2 regions of the Micromonospora fiedleri genome follow, and region 1 is predicted to be linked to the other one. Evidence: riboswitches for the same ligand, from Rfam matches in the RefSeq annotation. Region 1 holds a riboswitch; the other holds the start of a gene.

Region 1 (3,765 bases):
CCGGCGTCCATGAACGCGACCGTGTCGGCGACCTCCCGGGCGAAACCCATCTCATGGGTCACCACCACCATGGTCATGCCCTGCGCCGACAGGTCCGCCATCAACGCCAGGACGCCCTTGACCAGCTCCGGGTCAAGCGCCGACGTGGCCTCGTCGAAGAGCATCACCTGTGGCTGCATGGCCAGCGCGCGGGCGATGGCGACCCGCTGTTGCTGCCCACCGGACAGGTGTGCTGGGCGGGCGTCGGCCTTCGCGGCCAGCCCCACCCGGTCCAGGTGTTGGCGGGCCACCGCCGCCGCCTCGTCCTCGCCGAGCTTGCGGATGCGCCGCAACGCGAGGGTGATGTTGCGCAGCACGCTCATGTGCGGGAAGAGATTGAACTGCTGGAACACCATGCCGACCCGCTGCCGCAGGGCGTCCGGGTCGTCGCGCAGCACGCTGCGCCCGTCCAGCAGCACGTCGCCGCGGTCCGGTTCCAACAACCGGTTGACAGTACGCAGCAGGGTGGACTTGCCCGACCCGGAGGGGCCGATCACGCAGGCCGTCGCGCCCCGGGCCACGTCCAGATCCACCCCGCGCAGCACCTGGTGACGCCCGAAGGCAAGGTGCACGTCGCGCAGGCTCAGACTGACCGAGTCGCTCATCGTTGGTTCCCTCCGGCGGCGCCGGGCAGCGCCAGGTCGAGGTCGTCGGGGTCGTCGTCGGCCGGGCCGGTGGCCGGTCGGCCGTGCCGCAGTCGCCGGTCGATCCAGTTGACGAAGTGGGTCAGCGGCACCGTCAGCACCAGGTAGAAGAGCCCGGCCAGCAGCAACGCCGACTGGTTGCCGGTGTTGGCGGCGTAGTCCTGCCCGATCCGGAACAGTTCCCGCTGACTGGCCAGCAGGCCGAGGAAGTAGACCAGGCTGGAGTCCTTGATCAGGGCGATCAGCTGGTTCACCCAGGCCGGCAGGATCCGCCGGATGCCCTGCGGAATGATCACCCGGCGCATCGCCTCGCCCCAGGAGAAGCCGAGCGCGCGGGCCGCCTCCAACTGGGTGGCCTCCACCGACTGGATGCCGGAACGGAAGATCTCCCCGATGTACGCCGACGCGATCAGCGACAGCGCCAGGATGCCCAGCGGGTACGGGTTGGGTCCCCACACCTGCATGCCGAGCGGGGCCAGCCCGACCCCGATCAGCAGGATCGTCGCCGCGGCCGGCAGCCCCCGGAACACGTCGGTCCAGACCCGTGCCGGCCACCGCAGCCAGCGGGTCCGCGAGATGCCCGCGACGGCCAGCACGATGCCCAGCGCCGAGCCGAGCAGGGCGGCGGTGACCGCCAGGATCAGCGTGTTCGGCAACCCGACAGTGATCATCTCGGGTAGCGCCTCGCGCATCGACTCCCAGTCGAAGAACGTCTCCCACAGGGTGCGCAACGGATCCACGGGTCAACCTCCGCCCTGCTAGCTGGTCGTACCGGTCAGGAAGCGGCCGAGGGGGCCGCCGACGGGGCGGTCACGGCGCCGCTGCCGGGAGCGAAGTCGGCCGGGATCGCCCGACCCGGGTAGTACTGCGCGTTGAGGCGGGTCCAGGTGCCGTCGGCGATGACCTCGTCGAGGGCCTTGTTCAGCGCCTCGCGCAGCGCGTCGTTGCCCTTGGCGAAGGCGTACGCCGTCGGGGCCGGGCTGAGTTCCTTCGCCGCCACGGTGATCTTGCCGCCGCTGTCGGCGGCGGTCTTCTCACCGATCTCGGCCGGGGAGATCCAGGCGTCCGCGGTGCCCGCCTTGAGCTGGTTGAGCGCGCCGTTGTAGTCGGGCACCCGTACCGGGTCGAGGCCCTTGGTGGTGGCGTAGTCGTCCTGGACGGTGCCCTGCACGACCACCACCCGCTTGCCGGCCAGCTCGTCGAAGCTGCTCAGCGTCGAACCGGCGGGCACGTTGAGGCCGAGGTAGCCGAAGTCGTAGCCGTTGCCGAAGTCGACGGTCTTCTTCCGCGCCTCGGTGATGGTGATCGAGGAGCTGCCGATGTCGAACTTGCGGTTGTTGACCTGGGCGAGCAGGCCGGAGAAGTCGGTGCCGACGAACTCGACCCGCAGCCCCAGCTTGTCGGCGGCGGCGACCAGCAGGTCGTTGTCGAAGCCGGTGAACTTGCCGTCCTTGAGGTACACGTTCGGCGGCGCGTCGGTGAGCGTGCCGGCCCGCAGCACCCCCGGCTGGAGCAGGTTGTACGGGTTGTCGGCCTCGCCGGCCGAGTCCGAGCCGCAGGCGGTCAGCGTGACGGCGGCGAGGACTGCGGCGACGCCGACGGCGGCGGCCCGGGTCAGGGCAGGAACGATTCGCACAGGTGTCTCCTGGATGAACGACGGCGGGCACGGACGTGCCGCACCGACGGTCCGCCGTACGACGGACCGCTGGAATGAACCGATGGAAGAGGGGGAGTTGATCCGGTTACCCGAGGCCCGCAGGCTCGGCGACCGGCAGCGACGCGGTCAGCTACACGCGGCGCTGCAGACCCGCATCATGTCGACGTGCCGACGTTGGGTCAGATCGAGGCAGGCCGTCACGGGTGCGGATCGACTGCGGTACGACATGGGTCTCCCTCAAGGTCGTGATGACCTGGAAACCAGGCCACGCTTGCACCGGTGGTTGCACCGGTGCCTGGTCCTCACCCGGGGCACCCCTGCGCGGACGAGGGTTGCCGGCCAGCAAGCCGGGGCTTCACGCTGGCACTCATGACCTGCGGCCGAGGCTAGCACCAGGTGACCGGTCAGCGTCCACCCGATATGACGGCCCTCACGCCCTGGTCATCCGGGTGCTGCGGCAGGTAGACGCACCGAGAGGTGAAGTCGCGCCGGGTGCAGCGGGGGGTGAGGGCGGCGGCGCTCGGCGGGCGCGCGGGCCAGGGCCGGTCGACGCGAGCAGCCGGGGCCGCGATGTGGGCCGCCCATTGCCACCGCCTGCGTGATCCCTTACGGTCTGGTCAGCGGTGGGCGGTGCGGTCCGCATCCGAGAAGACACCGTCGGTGCCTCGCCAGGTGGGCCGGGAGGGTGGAACTCCCGAGGCTCGCACACGTGGCGGGACCCGGCGGGCGAGCCCCGAACCGTGGGACGGCGCGTCGAGGCGTCGGAGCCGGCGGTCGACGGGGCGCGGACACCCACCGGGAGCCACCCTTGTATCTCACTCCCCATGAGCAGGATCGTCTGCTCGTCCACGTGGCGGCCGACGTCGCCCGGCGCCGCCGCGAACGCGGCCTGCGTCTGAACTATCCCGAAGCCGTAGCGGTGATCACCGCCTTCCTGCTCGAAGGCGCCCGCGACGGGCGCTCCGTGGTCGACCTGATGTCCGCCGGCCGTACCGTGCTGACCCGCGAGGACGTGCAGGACGGCATCCCCGAGTTGCTGGGGGAGGTGCAGGTGGAGGCGACGTTCCCGGACGGCACCAAGTTGGTGACGGTGCACCACCCGATCCCGTGATCCCGGGGGAGATCCTGCTGGCCGCCGACCCGGTGGAGATCAACGCCGGGCGGCCGGTGACCACGCTGCTGGTGGTCAACACCGGCGACCGGCCGGTGCAGGTCGGCTCGCACTACCACTTCGCCGAGGCCAACCCTGCGCTGGACTTCGACCGGGACATCGCCTGGGGGCAGCGGCTGGCCGTACCGGCGGGCACCTCGGTGCGTTTCGAGCCGGGGGTCAGTCGCAATGTCGACCTGGTGCCGTTGGCCGGTGCCCGGATCGTGCCCGGCCTGCGCGGCGGGTGCGGCGGGGCACTGGACACCGGGTCGGAG
Region 2 (3,765 bases), on a different contig from region 1:
TCTCGCTGGCCCGTTCGGACGCTGGTCGGGAGGGTCGATCGCACAACGCCTCCGGCGTTGGGTCGTACAGACTGAAAGTCTACGGCGATACGCCCTCCCGCACGGAGCATCTTCCGCTGTGCGGTTCTTGCCGTCAAGTCCTCGTCGGCGTGTTTTCCGCATTTCTGAAGAAACGTGAATCCACTTCGATCACCAGCGATCCCGCTTGATCATTCACCGCTGGTCACGGCATTTCCGCTGATCATGTGCCCGATGGTCAACTCAGCCGAGCAGGCCGGCATCGCGGGCGGCCCGCAACGACGGCTTGATCCGATGGGTCGGCCCCACCTCGCCGGCCACCGCGTCGAGGGTCTTGAGCCCTTCGCCGGTGTTGAACACCACCGTCTCGGCGGTCGGATCCAACCGGCCGGACTCGACCAGCTTGCGCAGCACCGCCACGGTCACGCCACCGGCCGTCTCGGCGAAAACCCCTGTGGTACGCGCCAACAGCCGCACTCCGGCGCGGATCTCGTCGTCGTCGGCGTACTCCATCCAGCCGCCGGTGCGGCGTACCGCCTCCAGGGCGTACAGACCGGCGGCCGGGTCGCCGATGTTGAGCGACTTGGCGATGCCGGTCGGCTTGACCGGGGTGATGACGTCGCTCTCCGCGTGCAGGGCGGTGGCGATCGGGTTGCAGCCGGCCGACTGCGCGCCGAACACCTTCCAACCGCCCGCGGGCGCCTCGACCAGCCCGATCTCGACCAGTTCGGTGAATGCCTTGTCAATCTTGGTGAGCAGTTCACCGGAGGCCATCGGGATGACCACCTGGGCGGGAATCCGCCAACCGAGTTGTTCGGCCACCTCGTAGCCGAGCGTCTTGGAACCCTCCGCGTAGTACGGCCGGACATTGACGTTGACGAAGGCGGTGTCCTCGAACTCGTCGGTCTCCACCAGTTCACCGCAGAGCCGGTTCACGTCGTCGTAGGAGCCGTCGATGGCGACCAGGTCACCGCCGTAGACGGCGGTGGTCACCACCTTGCCCTGTTCCAGGTCGCTGGGGATGAAGACCACCGAGGGGACGCCGACCCGGGCCGCGTGCGCGGCGACCGAGTTGGCCAGGTTGCCGGTGGAGGCGCAGGCGAACCGGGAGAAGCCGAGCGCCCGGGCGGCGGTCAGCGCCACCGACACCACGCGGTCCTTGAACGAGTGGGTGGGGTTGGCGCTGTCGTCCTTGACCCACAGCGGGGCGGTGATGCCCAACTCGGCGGCGAGCCGGTCGGCGGCGACAAGTGGGGTGAACCCCGGTTCCAGGGTGACCCGGGTGGCCGGGTCCTGACCGGCGGGCAGCAGGGCGGCGTACCGCCAGATGTTGCGCGGTCCGGCCTCGATCTGCTCCCGGGTGACGGCGGCGAGGGCGGCCGGGTCGTAGTCGACCTCCAGCGGGCCGAAACACTCGTAACAGGCGTGCTGGGCGGCGAGGGGGTAGCGGGCCGAACAGGCGCGACAGACCAGAGCGCGGGCCGGGCTGGTGGCGGTGTTGATGCCGGAGGGGGCGAGCGTCGACGTCATGTCGAAGTCCTCTCATCTTTCCCCGCATCGCACTCTGCGGCGGGGACGGAATTGGCACCTGCCCCGCCGGACGCTCAACGATGAGCGCGCGAGGTGGTTGCCGGGGCGTCGTCGGGCCGTATCCCTCAGCCCCTCTGGATGAGGTATGCAGTTGTGCTGCCGATTCTAGGCAGTAGCGCCGGGGCCGTCGCCTGGCTGTCCCAGCTTGTGAGCGAGATCGCGGGTTGATCCGCAGGTCACGCTCATTCCTGGATCGAGCGGCATCAGCGCCGCCGGATGACCACTCGATCCAGGTCCGAGCATGATCGCGACTCTCGCACGGAGGGTCAGGCCGGCACGGAACTGCGTGCTTCTGCGTCGAGGGCGAGTTCCCGCCCGCCGCGCTGACCGAGCAGGTTGTCCAGCGCCCAGCTTCCCGGGCCGAGGATCGCGATCAGCAGGAACGACCAGCAGAACATCACGGACAGCTCGCCGTGGTTGCGCAGCGGCAGCAGCGCCTCGGGCTGGTGGACCACGAAGTACGCGTACGCCATCGAGCCCGATGCCAGCAGCGCGGCGGGTCGGGTGAAGAGGCCGACCAGCACCAGCGCACCGCAGAGCGCCTGGATCAGGGCGGCCCACCAGCCCGGCCACTGACCGAGCGGCACGGGTTCACCAGTGCCCCGGTTACCGCCGAAGACGCCGAACAACGAGGCCAGGCCGTGACAGAGAAAGAGCAGGCCGACAACCATGCGGAACAGGGACAGTGCCGGCCCGCCGAACCGGTCGATACGCATTCGGATACCTCCGTAGTAGATCCCGATGGGGGGATCCAGAATGCGAGATGAATAGATAGTTGTCGATGCAATCTCTGACTGTGGGAACGCTCCCAAGCCATGCTAGCGGCTGAAACTTCCGGGCGCTGTCCCGCCACTCAGCGTCCAACCGGTTCGCGGAAGGCTCGCGCGGCGGGAATCCCCTTACTGGGGCGGGTGTGCTCCTCGATCACGATTCCGGGACGTCGGGGCCACGCGCGGTATCGGGCGATGTGACGATGTCCCGATGTGCGGGACACGTAGGACATCTCCAGCAATGGCCACCACGCGCCGGACCCGGTCGTATCGCCGGTCGGTCGCGGCGCTCGCGACGCTGGCCCTGCTCGCCGGGTGCGCCCCGACCCCCGACGCCGGCGACACCACCGCCGGCGCGACCGACGCCCCACCACCGGTCGCCACCCCGTCGACAGGTACGCCGCCGACCGCCGACACCGCCGCACCGGGCCCCTGCCCGGCCGAGGGGGTACGGATCAGCTCCCTCGGGGTGAGCGCGGCGATGGGCCTGCGGGCGATGGGCCTGGAACTGGTCAACTGCGGCAGCCGCCCGTACCGGCTGCACGGCTATCCGCAGCTGCGGCTGCTGGACAGCGACGACAACCTGATCAGAGTCCGGGTGATCGCCGGGGCCAAAGGGATCACGTCGGGCTTCGACGACCCGCCCCGGCCCCTGACGCTGGCGCCCGGAGAAGCCGCGGGCGCGGCGGTGCTCTGGCGCAACCTGGTCGACGACCCGACCGTGGTCGCCACCAACGCGCAGCGGCTGGAGGTGGCCCCGGCGGAGGGAGAGCCGACGCAGGAGGTCGCCGTCGAGGGGCCGATCGATCTCGGCAACACCAACCGGGTCGGCGTGAGCGCCTGGAAGAAGCAGCCCCCCACCTCGGCGCTGCCGCCCGCCATACCGCTCGCCCCGACCACGGTCCCACCGCAGCACTGACTCGCCGCGAGATCCTGGTGCGACGACGCACTGGGACAGGGCGCACCGACCAGGAGCTCGCGGCGCGGCCTGGCTACGAGACGACGTCCTTGCGGGTGAAGCGCCAGAAGGCCAGTCCCCAGAAGGCGGTGGCGTAGCAGATCGCGGAGACGGCGCCCCGGACGATGTCGTCGGTCTGCACCGGGGTGGAGAGCAGCCCCAGCCAGGCGGTGCTGTAGTGGGTGGGCAGGAAGGACCGGATCGCGCCGAGCGCGGTGATCTGGTCCAGGATGCTGGACAGGATCCACAGCAGCACCGCACCGCCCACCGCACCGAGCGCGGCGTCCGTGATGACCGAGAGCAGGAACGCCAGGCCGGCGACGACCAGCAGCACCACCGCGAGGTAGCCGAGGACGGCGAGCAGCCGCAGCAAACCCTCGCCCGGCTCCAACTGGGCGGCGACCGTGCTGCGCAGCGGCGACCAGCCGT

Evidence for each region. Region 1 has a riboswitch for S-adenosylmethionine ahead of JMF97_RS17225 (ABC transporter substrate-binding protein). Riboswitches for the same ligand answer to the same signal wherever they lie in the genome.
Region 2: linked by a shared signal. The riboswitch ahead of thrC (threonine synthase) and the one ahead of JMF97_RS17225 (ABC transporter substrate-binding protein) in region 1 are both predicted to bind S-adenosylmethionine.

The regions. Positions count from the first base shown of each region.
Region 1 is NZ_JAETXL010000006.1:32,962-36,726, reverse strand. It holds gene JMF97_RS17235 (amino acid ABC transporter ATP-binding protein) at 1-644, opposite strand, end outside; gene JMF97_RS17230 (amino acid ABC transporter permease) at 641-1,423, opposite strand; gene JMF97_RS17225 (ABC transporter substrate-binding protein) at 1,459-2,319, opposite strand; SAM riboswitch class IV at 2,603-2,715, opposite strand; gene JMF97_RS17220 (urease subunit gamma) at 3,149-3,451, shown strand; gene JMF97_RS17215 (urease subunit beta) at 3,448-3,765, shown strand, end outside.
Region 2 is NZ_JAETXL010000007.1:190,873-194,637, forward strand. It holds gene thrC (threonine synthase) at 262-1,548, opposite strand; SAM riboswitch class I at 1,558-1,693, opposite strand; gene JMF97_RS20680 (DoxX family protein) at 1,875-2,324, opposite strand; gene JMF97_RS20685 (DUF4232 domain-containing protein) at 2,620-3,297, shown strand; gene JMF97_RS20690 (ABC transporter permease) at 3,371-3,765, opposite strand, start outside.